2 regions of the Limosilactobacillus galli genome follow, and region 1 is predicted to be linked to the other one. Evidence: predicted binding sites of a transcription regulator. Region 1 holds the regulator's gene; the other holds the start of a gene.
What was found. Region 1 encodes Rex, which represses fermentation and respiration genes when NADH is low (regulators of the CRP and FNR family bind a similar motif). Its sites were predicted from a motif close to TTGTGAANTANTTCACAA; they were not measured.

Region 1 (10,440 bases):
AAGGAGAGCAGAAATAGTTATGGCAGAACGTACGCTCATTTTAGCGTTTGAAACCAGTTGTGATGAAACCAGTGTGGCCGTGGTCGAAAACGGCACCAAGATCCTTAGCAACGTGGTGGCCACCCAGATTGACAGCCACCAGCGTTTTGGTGGGGTCGTCCCCGAAGTGGCCAGTCGGCACCACATTGAATGGATTACCCGGTGTGTGGACCAGGCCCTGGATGAATCCGGGGTTGGTTATGATGACATCGCGGCCGTGGCCGTCACCTACGGCCCAGGCCTTGTCGGTTCCCTACTAGTTGGGGTAACCGCAGCCAAGGTCATCGCCTGGGCCCATCACTTACCACTGGTTCCGGTCAACCATATGGCGGGCCACCTGTACGCGGCCCGCTACGTCGGCGAGTTCATGTATCCGCAGATGGCCCTGTTGGTTTCCGGCGGCCACACCGAGTTGGTCTACATGCCAAAGGAACACGAGTATGAAATCATCGGTGAGACCCGGGACGACGCGGCTGGTGAAGCCTACGACAAGATCGGTCGAGTTTTAGGGGTCAACTACCCGGCTGGTAAGACGATCGACGAGTGGGCAGCGAAGGGTCACGATACCTTTAAGTTCCCCCGCGCCATGGAGAAGGAGGCCAACTACGACTTCAGTTTTAGTGGGCTGAAGAGTGCCTTCATCAACACTGTTCACAATGCCGACCAGCGGGGGGAGAAGCTGGACAAGTATGACCTGGCAGCCAGCTTCCAACAGAGCGTTGTTGACGTCCTGGCGGAGAAGACAATGCGGGCCCTGGATCGTTACCCAGTTAAGCAACTGATTCTGGCTGGTGGGGTTGCCGCCAACCACGGCCTGCGGACCCGGTTGGACCACGATATGACCAAGTACCATCCAGAAGTGGGGATGCTTCAGGCGCCACTGAAGTTGTGTGGTGACAATGCCGCCATGATCGGCGCCGCCGGTTACATTGACTACCAGAATGGCGATCGGGGCGGCTGGGACCTTAACGCGGTACCGAGCCTGATGTTCAAGCGGATGGAAGTCGAATAATTAATTGATACTTAAAAAGCCGTCATGGGTTCACTTCATAGGGTGATTTCATGACGGCTTCTTTGTATTTTCCGGATCGGCCCGCATCCGCTCAATGGTCCCGTTGATCTTGGTGGCCAGGTTGCGGTCGGCCCACGTCGTTGATTGGGCCATCAGCTGATTATTGCGCGCCTGAACGCTGGCGAGGCCGCTGTTGAAGGCAGCAACGTCCTGGTATTCCGTGTACTGGCCGGCCAGCTTGTTGGCCACCAGGTAATTGAGCTCGGCGCCCACCGTGGTTCCGGTGGCCGTGCTGGCAGGGTCATCGTAGGACAAATCATTATCGGCCTGGTTCTCAGTGTTGCCGTTCGTTGTCCCCTGATCAGGAGTGGTCGTGGTGATAGAACCAGTTGACGGATTGTCAGTACTATCAGCAGGGGTCCCCGGGTTCCCTTGGGTATTGGTTGCTGGCGACGTACCGGGATCCGCAGACTTGGTATTCGCCTTTTCGGCACGGTCGGCGCTCCTTTTATCTTTCTTATCGGTAGTTTTCTTCTTGGCTTTCTTGGGAGCGGCGGTCTTTGGTTCGGCCACGTCTTCACTGTTGGTGCTTGATCGCATGACACCCCATGTTCCCAAGACCAGGGTGAGGACGGCCAGAGTACCGATTAGCCACCATCCCCAACGGCGGCGGTGATTTTTTCTTCTCATCTTCCTTCTCCTTAATGATTTTGAATCCGCTTACTTACTGTTTAAATTATAACATGGGGTTAACGATTACGGTGGTAAAGAAAGTCATAATAGGTTAAAGAAAGGGTAGCAACACAGTGTCGCTACCCTTTCTGGTATATAATTTAATATGATTTAGTCTTCGCCGTTGGCTTTGTTTACTGCATCGATTACGCCAAAGCGGAAACCGTGCTTCTCCAGGGCTTCGACTCCCTTGATCGTCGTGCCAGCCGGGGAGGTTACCTCGTCACGAAGGGCAGATGGACTCTTCTCGGTGTCGTAAGCCAGGGCCCCGGTTCCCTTGACCATGCTAGCAATCAGTTGGTAAGCGGTCTGGCGGTCGAGACCGTGCTTGACGGCCGCGTCACTCATGGCATCCATGAAGATATCAACAAAGGCGGGACCACAACCGCCAATGACGCCCACAATGTCAAGCTGGTCTTCACTGACCGTGATGATGTCGCCAAGCTGGTTGAGAACGTAAATGATGTTGTCTCTGGTAGCGCCCGTAACATCGGCGGGGAGGGCCAGGCCAATCGTCCCATCGTTGACGGCAACCGGGGTGTTGGGAATTATTGTCACCACCGGATTATTTGGTAGGACCGCCTTGAGCTCGCATTGCCGAACCCCGGCGGCTGCCGAGATGATGATCGTATTCGGTTGCAGCCCGTCGAGTTCCTTGGCAACCGCCACGGTGATGTTGGCCGGGGTGGTCAGGATTACAACATCTGGCTGATATTCAACGACCTCACTAGCCGTGTTGAACAGCTTGAAGTGGAGGTAGTCCGCCAGCCTGCTGACCCGGGGATTGGTGGGGTTAAGGCCGCTGACCTCATCAGCACTGCTGCTAGCAAGTCCCTTAATGATAGCGCCGCCCATGCTGCCGACACCTACAACTGTAATTTTCATATTAGTTTCCTCCTTGTTTATAAATCCTAGTGACGGACCTGACCGTTACCGGTGATCTCGTACTTAATTGTTGTCAACTGATCGAGTCCCATCGGTCCGCGGGCGTGCAGCTTTTGCGTGCTGATGCCGATCTCGGCGCCGAAGCCGAAGATCCCGCCATCGGTAAACCGGGTGGAGGCGTTGACGTAGACGCAGGCGGAATTGATCCGTTGCTGGAAGGCCCGGCCGCGCTCAATGTTATCGGTGATGATGACCTCAGAGTGGTGAGTACTGTGATGGTTGATGTGGTGGATGGCATCATCGAGGGAGTCAACCACCCTGACCGCCATGATCAGGTCGTTGTACTCGGTATCCCAATCTTCCGTGGTTGCGGCCTGAATCTGCGGCACGATTGCTCGGGCCCGGTCATCTCCCCGGAGCTGAACGCCGTGATCGATTAGAGCCTGGGCAATGGTTGGCAGGTACTTGGCCGCCACGTCCTGATGAATCAGGAGCTTTTCGGCCGCGTTGCAGACGGACGGCCGCTGGACCTTGGCGTTGACGGTGATGTCGGTAGCCATCTTGAGGTCGGCATCCTTGTCAATATAGACGTGGCAATTGCCGGCCCCGGTCTCGATTACCGGGACGGTGGCCGTCTTGACAACCCGTTGGATGAGGCCCTGGCCACCTCGGGGGATGAGGACGTCGATGTAGTCCGTGAGGTTCATCATCTCCTGGGCGAGCTCATGACTGGTGTCCCTGATTAGTTGAACGGCATCGGCCGGTAGCCCTTGCTCCTCTAGTGCGGACCGCAGGACGTCGGCAAGCGTGGTGTTGGTTCGAATGGCTTCCTTCCCCCCGCGGAGGATCACCGCATTGCCACTCTTGAAGGTCAGGCCAGTGGCATCGACGGTGACGTTTGGCCGGGCTTCGAAGATGATGCCGATGACGCCCAACGGAACCCGTCGTTGCAGGATCTGAAGCCTGTCGGCGTTGATCCAGCCCCGGTCGATCCGGGCGGTCGGGTCGGCCAGGTTAGCAATGGCCCGCAGCCCGTTGGCCATGTCGGTGATTCGTTGTTGATCGACCATCAGGCGGTCAGTGAATTTCTTTGGCATGTCCACCGCATTCGCGAGGTCTGCCTTGTTGGCGTTGACAATGTCTTTCTGGTGAGCTTCTAAGGCGTCGGCCATGGCGACCAGCGCCTGATTCTTAGTGGTGGTGTCGAGTAGGGCAACCTGGTCCGCAGCAGTTTGGGCCCGTTGACCGATCTTGATTAATGCTTCATTCATAGTGTTTCCTCCTTATATATTACTTACCAAACTGGGTACCAACTTCCTCACCGTTAATGATCCGGAAGATGATCTTGGGGTCGGCACCGTTGCAGAGGATCATCTTCTGATGGGCCTTCATCACCGTGGTGGCGGCGTGGAGCTTGGTGACCATTCCCCCGGTACCGAAACGGGTACTGGACCCGCTGGCGGCGGCCTCTAATTCAGGGGTCATTTCGGCAACCCGGCGAATCGGCTGGGCATCCGGGAACTTGTGGGGGTCCTTATCATAGAAGGCGTCGATGTCGGAGAGGACCACGAGCAGGTCAGCGTGGATCCGGGTAGCCACCAGGGCGGATAGCTCATCGTTGTCACTGAAGGTGGTGTGGTGGTCTAATTCGTCAACCGAGACGGGGTCGTTTTCGTTAATGATCGGGACAACGCCATCTGCCAGTAGGGTGGTGATGGTGTTGAGAACGTGCTGACGGCTGACCGGGAAGTGCAGGACGTCCCGGGTTAAGAGGAGCTGGCCGACCTTGGTCTGGTAGTCGAGAAAGCGCTGGGAGTAGATCCGCATCAGTTCGGTCTGCCCGATGGCTGCCAGTGCCTGTTGCTTGGCAATCTCACTCGGCCGTTTCTTCAACCCTAAACTCGCCAGGCCGACCCCCATGGCCCCGGATGAAACGAGCACCATCTCGTAGCCTTGGTGGTTAAGCGTGGCTAGGGTAAATGCCAACCTATCGATTGCGTGCAGGTTGGTTTGCCCGTTGGGGAGGATCAGACTACTGGTCCCGACCTTGACGACAATTCGTTGTTTCTTTGCTGCCATAACGCAGATCCCTCCTTAAACAAAAGCACGTCTTTAATCGAGACACCCGTTACGGCGTTACCATTCTCGTTTAAAGACGTGCTTTACTCTTTTTATCAATTATATTTAGATGTTAGGTTAAACTGGCTTGGATTCGGTCTTACGGCGGGGCTTGCAGCCGGTGACCCCGTTCTCTGAACTGACCTACTATGACCATACCTTAAGTTTAACTTCACGGTGAATTGTTTGTCAAGCACCAGTCGGGTTAGTTCTGCTGGTCAAATTCCTCAAGCTTTTCAGCAGCCTCAGTCCAGGCGAGCTCGACTTCTTCGGCCTTATCTTTGGTAGCATCAAGGTCCTTTTGCAGGTCGGTGAGCTTACCAATGTCGGTAGCGATCTCCGGCTGACTCATCTTTTCCTGGAGCTGGGTCTGCTGGTCCTCCAGCTCACTCATCTCCTGTTCCAGCTTGTCAACCTGCCGCTGGAGCTTCCGCCGGGCCTTCTGCTGTTCTTTGCTCTGCTGGTAAGATTGCTTACCGGTCGAAGGCGTTGCCTGCTTGTCCGTATTATCACTTGGGATGCTGGACTGGCGTTTTGTCTGCTCGGCAAGGAAGTCATCGTAATTTCCTTCGTAGTGGGTAATTCCATCCTTATGCATATCGAGGACGTCGGTAGCCACCTGGTTGATGAAGTAACGGTCGTGTGAAACGAAGAGGACCGTGCCCGTGAACTCGTTGATGGCATTTTCCAGGACTTCCCGGCTGTCAATGTCAAGGTGGTTGGTCGGTTCATCCAAGATCAGGAAGTTGATCGGCTTGAAGGAAAGCTTGGTTAATTCCAGCCGGGCTTTTTCACCACCAGAGAGGTCGTGAACGGGCTTGTAGACGTCATCGCCGACGAAGAGGAAACTGCCGAGCAGGGACCGGATGTCCTTTTCGGGAACCTCGGGGTGGTCATCCCACACTTCATCGAGGACGGTCTTTTCAGGGTGGAGCTGTTGCTGCTCCTGATCGTAGTAACCGATCTCGAGGTTAGCCCCGAACTTGACGGTCCCACTGACCAGGGGAATCTGGTGGAGCAGGGACTTCAGCAGAGTCGACTTCCCAATCCCGTTGGGTCCGATGATCCCGATCCGTTGGGGCTTGCGGACGGTAAAGGAGAGGGGACCGGCCAGAACCTGTTCGTCATAGCCGACCTTGGCATTTTCCACGTCGAGCACCTCGGTCCCACTATCCTTGTCACTGTGGAACTGGAAGTGGATGGACCGGTCATCGGTTTCGGGCCGCTCCAGTCGGTCCATCTTCTCCAGCTGCTTGCGCCGGGCTTGGGCACGTTTGGTCGTCGAGGCCCGGACGATGTTACGGTTGACAAAGTCTTCCAGCTTGGCGATCTTCTTCTGTTGCTGGTCGTAGTGCTTCCATTCGGCCTTGAGCCGTTCCTGCTTGTGGGCAACGAACTGGGTGTAGTTGCCTGTGTAGTGGGTCAGGGTCCGGTTGTCGAGGTCATAGACATCCTTGACGACGTGGTCGAGGAAGTAACGGTCGTGGGAGACAACGAGCAGGGCGCCCCGGTAACTCTTGAGGTAGTCTTCGAGCCAGGCCAGGACGTTCATGTCGAGGTGGTTGGTCGGTTCGTCTAGGATCAAGAGGTTGGGTTCCTGCAGAAGGATCTTGGCGAGCGCCAGCTTAGTTTTCTGACCACCGGAGAGGGCATCGACGGGGGTGTCGTAGTATTCCTCACCAAAGCCGAAGCCGTGCAGGATTCCCCGCATCCGGGATTCGTATTCAAAGCCGCCTTGCTTCTTATATTCATCCTGGAGCCGGTCATACTTGTTAAGCATTTGCTGGTACTGGTCGCTATCTGAATCAAGGTCGCCGAGCTGGTCCTCTAACTGGTGGATTTCCTTCTCCATCTCGTGGAGGGGCGCAAAGACCAGGTCGAGCTCTGCCCAGATGTTATTTTGACTATCAAGCCCCTGATCCTGGGCCAGGTAGCCGATGGTCAGGTCCTTGACCTTGCTGATGGTTCCCTCATCCGGCTGGGTGATCCCAGCGATCATCTTCAGTAGGGTCGTCTTCCCGGCCCCGTTCCGACCGACGAGGGCCGTCCGTCCGTGGTCCTGGATCTGGAGATCAATATTGTGAAATAAGACGTCAGCCCCAAAACGGCGCATGACGTCATTGGTTTGTAAAAGTATCATAAACGAAACCTCATTGATAATTGTTGTTAAATCATTTTCCATTTTAGCAGATTTTGGTTAAATTATAAAAAATGAGATTTTTATTGTATATTGGTTCACAAAAACAGGTAAAGTTGCTAGAATATATTGTAATGTGAACTTCACAAGCATTGAAAAATTGAAATTAATAATTTGCTCAATAATAAGCGTGAGCGTTAAAACAAGCAATTGTTAAAGTAATATTAGGAGGAATATGTATGCTAAGCAAAAAGATTCCACGCGCTACTGCCCGGCGGTTGCCAATCTATTACCGTTACCTGACGGTGCTGCTGAGCGCCAACAAGCAGCGGGTTTCATCCACGGAATTATCTGAAGCCGTCCAGGTCGACTCCGCCACTATTCGGCGGGACTTCTCTTACTTCGGTGAACTAGGGAAGCGGGGTTACGGTTACGATGTTGCCAACCTCTTGAAGTTCTTCAAGGGAATCCTGCACCAGGACTCCCTGGTCAGCGTGGCCCTCGTCGGTGTCGGTAGTCTGGGGAGCGCCCTTTTGAACTACAACTTCCACCAGGACACTAACCTGCGGATCAGTGCGGCCTTCGACACGAAGCCGGAATTCGCCAATACGGTCAAAAGCGGTATCCCGATCTATCCAGCTGAAGAGATGACGACCCAGCTCAAGGAGCAGCAGATCGATGTCGTTATCCTGACGGTGCCAGGTGACAAGGCCCAGAAGGTCACCGACCAGCTGGTGGAGGCTGGTGTGAAGGGGATCCTGAACTTCACGCCCGTGCGGCTGTCCGTGCCGAAGGATGTTCAGGTCCAAAACATTGATCTGACAAACGAACTGCAGACCTTGATCTACTTCATCAAGAACTACTCAGAAGATAATAAGTAATGATAAATGAGCCAGAAAGACGCATGCCTTTTCGGCTCGTTTTCGTTTTAAATAAATGAAGAATAAAAAATAGTCAAAGTTGGTCAAACTTTCTTGTTGCAATTCAGTAAAAAGATGTTATAGTAATAAATGTGGTTAGCACTTAGGAACACTGAGTGCTAAAATGACAAACTAATTTTAACAAGATGGAGGGATTAACGTGTTAAAACCATTAGGAGATCGCGTTGTTCTTAAGGCTGAGACTGAAGAAGAAAAGACGGTTGGTGGGATTGTCCTTGCTTCCAATGTGAAGGAAAAGCCAACTACTGGAAAGGTTATTGCTGTTGGTGAAGGACGGACCTTAGACAACGGACAAAAGCTTACTCCAGCTGTTAAGGAAGGTGACCGGGTACTCTTTGACAAGTACGCCGGCAACGAAGTGGAATACAACGGTGAAAAGTACCTGGTTGTCCACGAAAAGGACTTAGTTGCGGTAATCGACTAAGCTTAACCAATTAAGAAATCAAACGTTAAAAATCATTACTTTCATTTAATGAGGTGACAATAAATGGCAAAGGAAATTAAGTTTTCTGAAGATGCACGGAACGAAATGCTCCGTGGTGTTGACAAGTTAGCTGACACTGTTAAGACGACGATGGGTCCTAAGGGTCGCAACGTTGTCCTTGAACAAAGCTACGGCAACCCAACCATCACTAACGATGGGGTTACGATTGCTAAGAGCATTGAATTGGAAAACCACTTTGAAAACATGGGTGCTAAGCTGGTTTCCGAAGTTGCTTCCAAGACCAACGACATTGCCGGTGACGGTACGACGACTGCCACTGTTTTGACGCAAGCAATTGTTAACGCCGGGATGAAGAACGTTACTGCCGGTGCTAACCCCGTTGGTATCCGTCGTGGGATCGACAAGGCTACCCGGGCCGCTGTTGAAGCATTGAAGAAGATGTCACACGACGTTAAGACCAAGGATGACATTGCCCAAATTGCTTCCATTTCTGCTGACAACAAGGAAGTTGGTAAGCTGATCGCCGACGCTATGGAAAAGGTTGGCAACGATGGGGTTATCACTTTGGAAGACTCCCGTGGTGTTGACACTAGTGTTGACGTTGTTGAAGGGATGAGCTTTGACCGTGGTTACATGTCACAATACATGGTAACTGACAACGACAAGATGGAAGCCGACCTCGACAACCCATACATCCTGATCACTGACAAGAAGATCAGCAACATCCAAGACATTCTGCCATTGCTGCAAAGTGTTGTTCAGGAAGGCCGGGCTCTGTTGATCATCGCTGATGACATCACTGGTGAAGCTCTGCCAACCCTTGTTCTGAACAAGATTCGTGGTACCTTCAACGTGGTTGCTGTTAAGGCCCCTGGCTTCGGTGACCGTCGTAAGGCTCAACTCCAAGACATCGCCGTATTGACTGGTGGTACCGTCATTTCTGACGACCTGGGCATGAACCTGAAGGATGCTACGGTTGAACAACTTGGTCAAGCTAACAAGGTAACGGTTACGAAGGACTCCACCACGATCGTTGACGGTGCCGGTGCTAAGGAAGCCATTGCTGAACGGGTTGACCAAATCAAGCAAGCTATCTCCAAGGCAACTTCTGACTTTGACAAGGAGAAGCTCCAAGAACGTCTGGCAAAGCTTTCTGGCGGTGTTGCCGTTGTTCGGGTTGGTGCTGCTACCGAAACTGAAATGAAGGAAAAGAAGTACCGGATTGAAGATGCCCTGAACGCTACCCGGGCTGCTGTCCAAGAAGGATTCGTTCCTGGTGGTGGTACGGCATTAGTTAACGTTCTGCCTGCTCTGGACGACGTTGAAGCTACTGGCGACGAAGCTACTGGTGTTAACATCGTTAAGGACGCCCTGGAAGCACCTGTACGTCAAATCGCTGAAAACGCCGGTGTTGAAGGCTCCGTCATTGTTAACCAATTGAAGAGCGAAAAGCCTGGTATTGGTTACAACGCAGCTGACGGCAAGTTCGAAGACATGGTTAAGGCCGGAATCGTTGACCCAACCAAGGTTACCCGTTCTGCTCTGCAAAACGCCGCTTCTGTATCAGCACTGCTGCTCACCACTGAAGCAGTTGTTGCTGACAAGCCAGATGACAGCAAGAACAACGCTCCTGCTGCTCCACAAGGTGGCGCCGGCATGGGCGGCATGATGTAATCTGCCCAGCTGAATAACTGAGATATATTAAAGTAAAAAAATAACCATGAGGGAATTTCCTTCATGGTTATTTTTTTGCTATTGAGGGCTGTGACAAAAGTCCCTTGAAATAAAAGAACCATGCGGAATTTCCAAAGAAATTCTGAATGGTTTTCTTCCTTTACTAATTTTAAAGGAAAACGGAGTTAAATGAAATCCGAAGATTTCATCTAACTCCGCTTATTTTTGGGGACTTATGTCACAGCCCCTTTTTGCTATTGGCCCTTGTGGCGAGAAATATTTCCCGGGGAATATTATTTTCAGCCAATCATTTTAGCAACGCGCGGCGACTGCGATGTGGTAAAGTAGAATATGTATTACTTAAAATACCTTGGCAGAGGGGAGTAACGATGAATAAATTAAAAGTACAGAAGATAAGTCTCTTTTCGGGAATCATGCTGGCGCTGAACTCCTTGAT
Region 2 (10,440 bases), on a different contig from region 1:
GCCAGGAGGTTATTGGTGCTAACAATGACCCCAAAACGCCGGCCCGAGATCAGGTCCGCATATACTCCGGGCTCGTTGATCGGGGCGGTCGACCCCAGCAGGGCGATATCAATCTTGCCGTTGCGGACCTGACTCAATAATTCGTGGGACCCCACCGAGGTGATCTTCAGCCGCGACAGGAGGTCCTTGGAAAATTCGCTGACAATCTTTGAAATGTAGAGCCGGCCGATGATCGGCGGCATTCCAAAACGGATCTGCTTCTGGTTGGCCCGCCGGATCTCCTTGTGGGTCAGCTCGATCTTCTCGTTGATCAGCTGGGCGTTTTCATAGAGCAGGCGGCCGCTGCGGGTGATCATCTCATCTCTGTGCACCCGGTCTTTGCGGACCAGCTGGGCCCCAAATTCGCGCTCGAGCCGCTGAATCGCCTGGGTAATGGTGGGTTGGGACACCTGGAATTGCTTGGCAACCTGGGTGTAGTTTTTAAACTTTACCAGGGCGACAAAATATTGTAGATCTCGCGTGTTCATTCAAATTCCTCCATCGGCAGATTTTAGTAACAGTAGCTATTATAGCAACTATTTACTTAGGAAAACAAAAAGAGCCTGATCAGCAAAGCAAATTTGCTAATCAGACTCGTTAGTTTATTACCATATGCCGATAACCTTCATCCAGAGACTGCCGATCCCGATCCAAACGACCAGGTAGAAGATCCCCAAGACGAAGTTCAGTGTCCACCACTTGGACTGTGGAACGTAACCAGAACCGAAGAGGACTGGTGCCGGACCAGAAGCGTAGTGGGTCGTGGATGCCATCAGGTTACCGAAGAACCCAAGTAAGAGGGCCGCCAGCATTGGTGGTACGTTGGCAGAGATGGCAACGGCTAAGAAAGCACTGTACATCGCTGTAACGTGGGCCGTTGAACTGGCGAACAGGTAGTGACTGTAGAAGTAGACGACAATCAGGATAATCAATACGAGGACCCAATTCATCCCGTGCAGTGAACTACCGATAGCCTTACTCAACCAAGGAATGAAGCCCAGGCTAGTCAGTGAGCCGGCCATCATAACCAGCACGGAGAACCAAGTCAGGGTGTTCCAAGCACCAGTTTCGTGCAGGACATCCTGCCAGCTCAGCACCCCAGTTAAGAGCAGGAGTGCCAAGGCGATGAAGGCGGCCAGGGTAGCATCGATACCAATAAAGCTTCCGGTCATCCACAAGATCAGGGCTAAGATGAAGATCACGGCCATGATCTTTTCGGCCAGACTCATTGGGCCCATTTCGCTGAGTTCTTTTTCCGCCCATTGCTTAGCATTTGGCGTTTCCTTGATCTCAGGCGGATACATCTTGTAGATCAGCCATGGAACAACAATCAATGAGATGATCCCTGGGACCAGAGCGGCCAGGAACCAGCCCATCCAGGTGATGTTAACACCGCTGCCCTTAGCCAGGGTTTGAACCAGCGGGTTAGCGGCCATCGCGGTCATGAACATTGCCGCGGTGATCATGTCACCATGGTATTCGGCGAAGATCAGGAATGAACCGATCTTGCGTTGGGTCCCATTCTTCGGGTCAGAACCAAAGGATTGGGAAAGGGACTCAATGATTGGGTACAGCACCCCACCGGCACGGGCCGTGTTACTTGGCGTGGCCGGAGCCAGGATCAGGTCAACACCGATTAAGGAGTAGGCTAGACCCAGGGTCCGCTTACCAAAGGCCTTCACAAAGTTAAGGGCGATCCGCCGACCAAGACCGGTCTTGATGAATCCCCGGGCGATGAAGAAGGCCATCGCGATCATCCAAATAGAAGCATTCCCGAAACCGACGATTGCCTTGTCCATTGGTACCGTCTTGGTAAGAACGGTTAAGGCAAAAGCGACAATTGAAACCCCACCGATTGGCAGCGGCCGGGTAATGCAGGCAATAATGGTCCCCACAAACAGGGCAAACATATGCCAGCCGGCAACTGGAACTGCCGCCGGTTTAATTGGCGTCATCAGCCAGAGAATTAATCCCACTACGACTGGCAAGATGAAGCCACGATAGTTGACGTGTTCTAATTTTTTCATCTTTCAATAATTCCTCTTATGTCTCATCGTTGATAAATAATTGCAAGGCAAGACGGTCGGGAATATGCCGACCAGTTAATGCCAATTACTTTTGCTTACGAACGTACAGGGTGACCTGTTGACCGGCTTGACGGCCAAAAACCACTGTCTCGGCGATGGAGTTACCGCCGACCCGGTTGTTCCCGTGCAGACCACCGGCAACTTCACCGGCAGCGAACAGGCCACGGATTACATCCCCGTTACCATCAAGGACCTGGGTCTTCGGCGTGATGTGAATTCCACCCATCGTGTAGTGGATAGCTGGGGCGATGTGGATGGCGAAGAAGCCTGGCTTTTCGATGCCCCGATCCATCCCGGTCGTCCGGCCGAATTCTTGGTCGTTGTGGCTCTCAACGGCCTCGTTCCAGGTCGTCACTGTCTGAGCCAGCGTCTCTGGGTCCATCTTCAACTTCTTAGCCAGGTCTTCAATGGTGTCACCATGAACAACCAAGCCAACCTTGTCGTAGAACTCGATGGCCTTCGCCCGGTCACGGATTCCTTGGTCAAAGATCAGGTAGGCACTGTGTTCTGGCAGGGCCGTGATGCTGTTGGAAACGATCTTCCGGGTGTTCAGTTCGTTGATGAACCGCTTCCCTTGAGCGTTAACCAGAATAGCCCCTTCACCACGAACGGCTTCACCAATCAGGTAGACGTGCGGGTGATCCTGTTGAACCGTTGGGTGAACCTGAACCAGATTCATCTGCATCAGTTCGGCACCGACGTTTTCCGCTAACTTCAGACCGTCACCGGTTGCTCCCGGTTGGTTCGTGGTCTTGTAGTCCTTGAGGTCGGGACGGAAGCGTTCGATGTACTCCTTGGAGGCACCGAAACCACCGGTAGCCAGGATCACGGCCTTGGCATCGATCGCCTTGATCAGGCCGTTGGCGTTGATCTTAACCCCGTTGATCCGGCCTTCGTCATCTTGAAACAGGCTCGTAACCTTGGTGTCGTTGAATACCGGAATGTCTTCCTTAGCAACAACGTCCAACAGGCTCTTAACCAGAAAGCCGCCAATTGGGGCCATGCTTGCTGGCCGGTGAGTCCGCTTCTTGGACATCCCACCAGTAACAGTGATGTCATCGAGCTTAATCCCGTGGTCAGCCAGCCAGTCAATCGCTGGGGCAGTGTGGTAGACGAAGTAGCCCAGCATGTCCTTATCGTTCAGCCGGCCCCCGTCCTTGTAAGTTTCCCGGTAGAAGTCAGCAACGTTGTCAATAACCCCGTGCTTTAATTGCACGTTGGTCTCAGCGGCGTTCATTCCTGAGGAAGCCCGGTTGGTGTTTCCACCCAACTCTTCTTCCTTTTCAAATACGGCCACCTTTAACCCCAATTCGTGGGCTTGAATGGCGGCGGACAGACCGGTACCACCAGAACCGATGATGACGGCATCGTAACTGTCTTCCAGCTTACTTACGGATAATGGTTGAAATTTTTCTGCCATTATAATGTGCTCCTTTTCGTTTGCTTAACCAGGCAAAGAGGCAGCCGATATGCGCCTGCTCCCGATTACCATTTAATTACTTGTCCTTGCGATCAGCGTTGGTCATCTTCAACATGTCCATCCACTCATCGTATTGTTCTTCAGTGACCTTACCAGACTTAAGAGCAGCTTCCTTCAGCGTGCTGCCAGCCTTATCTGCGGCTTGCGCAATCTTGGCGCTGTCGTGGTAACCAATGTGTGGTGACAATGCCGTAACTGTCATCAGGGAGTTGTCAACCAGTTCTGCCATCCGCTTTTCGTTGACGGTCAGACCCTTGACGCAACGGTCAGTGAAGCCGGTGATCGTCCCCGTCAGCAGGTCGGCGGATTCAAGGAAGGCGTCGATCATGACTGGCTTATAAACGTTCATTTCGAAGTTACCTTGGGATGATGCCATCGTAACGACAGTATCGTTACCGAAGACCCGCAGGGCAGCCATTGTAACGGCTTCTGCTTGGGTTGGGTTAACCTTACCAGGCATGATGGAAGAACCAGGTTCGTTAGCCGGAATGTTCAATTCATCGTAACCAGCCCGCGGACCAGAAGCGAGGAACCGGATGTCCTGGGCAATCTTGAACATATCAGCGGCCAAGGTCTTTAAAGCCCCGTGGACAACGTTTAAGCCGGAGTGGTTAGCCAGGCCGTAGAACTTGTTGCTCTTGGCAGTCAGGTTCAGGCCGTAAACTTCAGAAAGCTTTTCGGCGATTTTTTCTGGCATACCCTCAGCGGCGTTCAGACCGGTACCAACGGCAGTTCCACCGATAGCCAGTTCGTTCAGCGTTGGTTCAAGCGTCTTGATGTAGTTCAGGTCGTGCTCTAAGGCCGCAACGTAGCCAGATACTTCTTGGCCGAACGTCAATGGAACAGCATCTTGCAGGTGGGTCCGGCCGACCTTAACCGTCTTCCAGTACTTGTCCTGCTTGATCTTCAATTCATCAATCAGGTGTTGAACAGCCGGCTTCAGCTTGTTAACAGCTTCCAAAGCAACCACGTTCATGGCTGTTGGGAAGGTATCGTTAGAACTTTGCCCCTTGTTAACATCGTCGTTTGGCAGAATTTCAATGTCCGGGTTGATCTGGTGAGCCTTGTGAGCAACTACTTCGTTAGTGTTCATGTTGGTTTGCGTACCAGAACCGGTTTGGTAAACCTTCAGTGGGAAGTCCTTACGCAGGTCTTCGTCGCTTAAGGCTAGCAGTTCGTCGATGGCCTTAACAATCAGGTTACCCTTTTCATCAGAGATGGCCTTCGTTTCCATGTTGGCTTGGGCGGCGGCCTTCTTGATGTTCAGCAGCGCCCGGATAATTGCTAATGGCATGTATTGGCCAGTTGGGAAGTTGTTGCGACTACGTTCAGTCTGGGGACCCCACAGTGCATCAGCAGGAATCTTAACGGGACCTAACGTGTCTTCTTCAGTACGGTATTCTGTCATTTTTTGACGCCTCCAATGATGTAATCAAAAGTTGCTTTGTTTGTGAAATGTTACACATCATTTACACCACTATCCTAACCCGACAGGCTCAGCATAGTCAAACCTTTAGCATTCCATAAATTTCACTTATATCGAGCGGAATGCAAGCCGTTGTAAAGGCGTTTTCATTTTATTAACGAAATTTTTTCACAAACCGTTGAATAAAAAAATCTCAAGAATTTATTAAATTGGATCCTTGAGATTTAGCGATTTTAAGATCAGAATCACAAACTTTTTAGACTAATTTGCTGATTTTTGCCTAGTCAGTAGGCCCTTAATAGATTAGTACTTTGGTTCCCACTTGGCATCGGCAACAGCCTTTTTAGCGTCAGTCATCGTCGTCAGTCCTTGGTCAATGGCTGATTGAGCGACCCGTTGTGCTACCCGCTGAGAGAATTCAGCCAGCTTGGAAACCGGCGGCAGGACAGCGGCCCCCGGCTGGTCCGGATCAACCAAGCCGCTCAGAGCGTGGGCAGCGGCGGCCAGCATGTTGTCGTTCAATTGCTTGGCCTGAACAGCCAGGGCCCCGAAGCCGACCCCAGGGTAGATCAGGGCGTTGTTGGCCTGCCCGATCTGGTAGGTCACTCCCTGGTAGGTAATGTCAGCAACCGGAATTCCCGTTGCGACCAGGGCCCGGCCGTTGGTCCACTTCAGCAGGTCAGCGGCCTTGGCCTCCGCCAGCTTGGTTGGGTTGGACAGCGGGAAGATCACCGGCCGGTCAGTGTGGGCCGCCATCTCCTTAACGACGGCCTCGTCAAAGGTCCCCGGCTGGGTGGAAGTCCCGATCATCACGGTTGGGTGAACGGCCTTAACCACCGCCAGCAGGTTGGTCAGTTCGTCCGCATTGGCAAATTCGCTCCGCTGGCGGGTGAATGGCTTCTGCTTTTCGGTCAGACCCTCAGTATCGTCGAAGAGCAGGCCCTGCTTGTCGACCAGGTAGAAGTGCTTCTTGGCTTCTTCTGGAGTCAGGCCCTGGCGAACCAATTCGTCATAGAGCATCTTGGCGATCCCCATGCCGGCAGTTCCGGCACCAAAGGTCAGGAAAGTATGGTCGGTCAGCTTTTCCTTGGAGATGTTCATGGCACCCAATACCCCTGCCAGGGCGATGATTCCCGTTCCCTGGATATCATCGTTGAAGGTCAGGATCTTGTCCTGGTACTTGTCGAGGATTCGGGCTGCGGTTCCCCGGCCAAAGTCTTCAAAGTGCAGCAGGCTCTTCGGGTAGAGCTTTTCCACTTCATCCACAAAGCGATCGATAAAGTCAAAGTATTCCTGGCCGGTGATCCGCTGGTGACGTTCCCCGAGGTAGTTCGGGTCATCCAGCAGCTTGGGGTTATCCGTCCCGGCATCGATAGAAACTGGGAGGACCTGGGCTGGGTTAATCCCGGCTGCCGCCGTGTAGACCATCAGCTTCCCAACGGCGATGTCGACCCCGTCAACACCCCAGTCACCGATCCCGAGGATTCCCTGGGCGTCAGTGACCACGATCAGGCGGATGTCCCGGTCACCGCTAACGTTGGCTAGACTCTTCTTGATCCGCTCCGGGTGCTTGACGGAGAGGTAAACGGCATCCTGGGGCCGTTGGTAGCGTTCGTTGTAGTTTTCGATTGATTCGGCAATCACTGGATCATACACGATCGGCATGAATTCCGTGATGTGTTGACCCATCAGGTAGAAGAATAGGGTCCGGTTAGTGTTGAAAACCTCCATCAAGAAGTGGCGCTTCTCGATGTTGCTGGTCTTGGTTTCAAAGAGGGCGTAGGTTTCGGCTGCCTGCTCTTCGATCGTCTTGACGCGTGGCGGGAGTACTCCTGTCAGTCCCAGCCGTTCCCGTTCTTCCTGGGTAAATGCGGTCCCCTTGTTCTTGAAGGGATCATTTAAGATTGCCATTGCCTTATTCATTAATAATCGTCTTCCTTTTCTGTTTGATCTTCCCCATCATAGTGAGCGGATTATGATATAGTCAAATTCATGCTATGATATAAATAAACTTGATGTGCAACGGTCAAATTACTGATATGAAGGGATTCAAATGAAGATTAAAGATTTAGAATATTACCAGCAGCTGATAAAAGATCAAAATTTTTCCAAGGTGGCCCAGCACTTCGGGGTCAGCCAGCCCACCATCACCATGGCCATTCAACGGCTGGAGCAGGATTTCAACACCACCTTTTTTGTCCGTGACCATGTTCACCGGGAGCTACACGTCACCGCCACCGGTCAGCAGTTCGCCAACCACGTCGACCTGATCCTAAATGAGCTCCAGGTCGCCAAGAAGGAGATCGACCGGGCCAACGCCACCAAGATCCGCTTCGGCCTGCCGCCCATCATCGGCAACTACTACTTCCCGCCGCTGACGCCCCGCCTGATGCGCCACCAATTGATGCCCGATCTGGAAACCTACGAGCATGGCTCCCGGGAACTATTGAAGATGCTCCAGCACGGTGATCTCGACATGGCCCTCCTCGGCTCGCTAGCCCCGCTCAAGGAGACGCGGCTGAAGGCCCAGGAGCTGGCCCGCTTCCCCTTCCAGGTCATCGTCGGTACCGATCATCCCCTGGCTAAACAGCGAACAGTGGATTTTACCAGCCTGAAGAATGAACAATTCATCATCCCCGACACTGAATTTTTCCATGACCAGGCCTTCAAGCAGATGTGCCGCCGAGCCCACTTCCGGCCGCACATCCTCTACCGCACCGCCGACATCCACGTCATTAAGGCGATGCTCAGCGAGAACCTCGGGATCACCTTCCTGACGAGTCTCGCCGTGGAAAAGGGGGATAACGTCAAACAGGTCGCCATCAGCGGTCCCGACCAGCCGATTTTCCACCTCTCCGTGGCCATGCGCGAAACCGAGGAACTGACGCCCCGCAAGCAAGAGTTGTGGGACCTGCTCACTAATAATCACTAACACTAGATATAATAAAAGCCGCCGCAAGTTTTCCCCTGCGGCGGCTTAATTTGTTAATAACTACTCAATTGTGACCTTTTCCATCACAACGTCATCCTTCGGCTTATCCATCTGGTCGCGTTCAACCTTGCTGATGGCCTGAACAACGTCCATTCCCTTGATCACCTGGCCAAAGACGGTGTGGCGATGGTCAAGCCATGGGGTCCCGCCGTTCTCCTTGTAGCGGTCAATCACTTCCTGTGGATAACCGACCATCTTCATCTGGTCGATCATTTTGGCTGGAACACGCTCGTTAGAAACGATGAAGAACTGACTGCCGTTGGTGTTGGGACCGGCATTGGCCATTGAGAGGGCCCCGTTGAAGTTGAACAACTGCTCAGAGAATTCATCCTCAAACGGGTGGCCGTAGATACTCTCACCACCACGGCCGGTTCCAGTTGGGTCGCCGCCCTGGATCATGAAGTCCGGAATAACCCGGTGGAAGGTTACGCCATCGTAGTACCCCTTCTTTGCCAACTCAACGAAGTTCTTGACCGTCTTGGTAGCCAGCTTTTCGAAGAACTGCACCTCGATCGTTCCCAGGTTGGTCTTAATGATCGCTTTTGGTCCCTGCGCCTTCGACAGGTCTAATTGTGGATAATCCATTTTCTTCCCTCATTTCAATTGTGATGCCCTCTAGTATATCATCAGCTATTCATCATGGCTAATCCGCAGCACGCAGGCACCCTTGATGTCACCGCGCTTGACATACTTCAACGCCTCGTCGGCCTTTTCAAACGGGTATTCGTGAACCTCGGGACGGATATTCAGCCGGTCGGCCAGGGTCAAGAACTCCTCGCCATCGCGCCGGGTGTTGCTCTCCACGCTGGTAATGGTTTTCTCGTGGAAGAGGTGCTTCTGATAATTCAAAGCGGGAACATCCGTCATATGAATTCCGGCCAGGGCCAGGGTCCCACCTGGAACCAAGCTGGCCATCGCTGGCAGCACAATGTCACCAACTGGGGCAAAGATGATTGAGGAATCCAACGGCACGTCAGAAAGATCATAGGCGCCATGGGCTGAGGCACAACCGAGCTGGAGGGCAAACTTCCGGGCATCGGCACCCCGGGTGAAGACGTGCACTTCGATCCCCTGGGCCATGGCGATCTGGGCCGTGATGTGGGCAGAACCGCCGAAGCCATACAGGCCGAGCCGGCCGCCCGCCGGAACGTTGGCTCGTTCAAAGGCCCGGTAGCCGATGATCCCGGCACAGAGCAACGGAGCGGCCTCCAGGGAGTCAAACTTCTCGGGAATCCGGTAAGCAAAGCCCTCCGGTACCGTTACGTACTCGGCATATCCGCCGTCGTGGTCCCAACCAGTGTAGACGGAATGAGGGCAGAGGTTTTCGTGGCCGGACCGGCAGAACTTGCAGACTCCGCAGGCGTGGCGGAACCACGGAATCCCGATCCGCTCGCCCAGGCTGAAGCGTTGGGTCTCAGGTCCCTGGGCAACCACCTTGCCGACAATCTCGTGCCCCGGGGTGACGTGTTCCTTGTGGACGGGCAGGTCCCCCTCGGTGACGTGGAGGTCAGTATGGCAGACCCCACAGGTCAGAATCTTGACCAGGACCTCACCCCGACCAGGTGTTGGCACCGGCTTTTCCACCATCTTGAGCGGTGCCCGGTCGCCATCGATCGGCCCTGGGGTGGTAACCTCCCAGGCCCGCATTGTCTTCGGTAAATCATCAATTTGCGTTTCCATGTCTATCAGCCTCACTTCATTGAACTTACAGCTTCATTGTAACCCTTTTCGCGAGTTTGTGAAGAAAACGACATTTAACTAACGGTAGTGCTTTTTGAGCTGGTCGGTCCGCTTCAACCAGGCCGCTTGCTCCCCACTAATGCTGAGCGGCCGGTCAACGGTCGGATCGTCCTTGGCAACCTCAGCCAGGCCGGTTGTCCCGCCGATATCGTCAATAATTCCACGGCCGCTGCCGGCAAGCAGCTTGGCCGGGCCCGCCGTCCGCAAGCGGGGTTCGGCGGTAACCGCATCGATCTTGATCTTAAACCGCCAGCTGTCGCCAAAGTCATAGGTTAAGAGGAGCTCGTCGCCGGGCTGGTATTCACCAAGCCAGTGGGCCAGCAGGCTTTCCTGGGCACCAAGGCCGCTGTCGAAGATTGGCAGCTGGTAGTTGTGCTCCTGATCCTGGAGTGCGAAGAGGTGGCTGCCATTCGCGCGGAAGCTGGCCAGGATTTGGTAACAGAGGCTATCCAACCGGGTATCCCCACCGAGGTCAAACTGCCGCCACATGGCTGGCTGGTAGTCCTCCAGGGTGACCGTCAGCCGGTAACGCTGGCGGCTGTGGCGGCGTGCCACTGTGAAGGCATCCCGCTGGTCCTGAACCTGATTCTGAACATTACGCAACAGGCGCTGAAAATAGTAGTCCCGGTCCGTGGTGACCAGGTCATTGGCCCCCTGGCTAATTGCCTGGACAAAC

Region 2: a site for Rex is predicted at 5,055-5,072, ahead of QOS10_RS06405 (class II fumarate hydratase). Genes of this name have one in related genera too.

The regions. Positions count from the first base shown of each region.
Region 1 is NZ_CANCWK010000014.1:1,723-12,162, reverse strand. Features, by position in the region: gene rimI (ribosomal protein S18-alanine N-acetyltransferase) at 1-17, shown strand, start outside; gene tsaD (tRNA (adenosine(37)-N6)-threonylcarbamoyltransferase complex transferase subunit TsaD) at 20-1,051, shown strand; gene QOS10_RS04405 (hypothetical protein) at 1,100-1,741, opposite strand; gene proC (pyrroline-5-carboxylate reductase) at 1,895-2,668, opposite strand; gene QOS10_RS04395 (glutamate-5-semialdehyde dehydrogenase) at 2,695-3,939, opposite strand; gene proB (glutamate 5-kinase) at 3,959-4,756, opposite strand; gene QOS10_RS04385 (ABC transporter ATP-binding protein) at 4,992-6,926, opposite strand; gene QOS10_RS04380 (redox-sensing transcriptional repressor Rex) at 7,163-7,804, shown strand; gene groES (co-chaperone GroES) at 8,004-8,288, shown strand; gene groL (chaperonin GroEL) at 8,352-9,983, shown strand; gene QOS10_RS04365 (APC family permease) at 10,373-10,440, shown strand, end outside.
Region 2 is NZ_CANCWK010000028.1:2,501-12,940, reverse strand. Features, by position in the region: gene QOS10_RS06420 (LysR family transcriptional regulator) at 1-527, opposite strand, end outside; gene QOS10_RS06415 (anion permease) at 645-2,066, opposite strand; gene QOS10_RS06410 (flavocytochrome c) at 2,152-3,546, opposite strand; gene QOS10_RS06405 (class II fumarate hydratase) at 3,623-5,014, opposite strand; gene QOS10_RS06400 (malolactic enzyme) at 5,336-6,955, opposite strand; gene QOS10_RS06395 (LysR family transcriptional regulator) at 7,086-7,964, shown strand; gene QOS10_RS06390 (peptidylprolyl isomerase) at 8,025-8,609, opposite strand; gene QOS10_RS06385 (zinc-dependent alcohol dehydrogenase family protein) at 8,655-9,704, opposite strand; gene QOS10_RS06380 (plasmid pRiA4b ORF-3 family protein) at 9,783-10,440, opposite strand, start outside.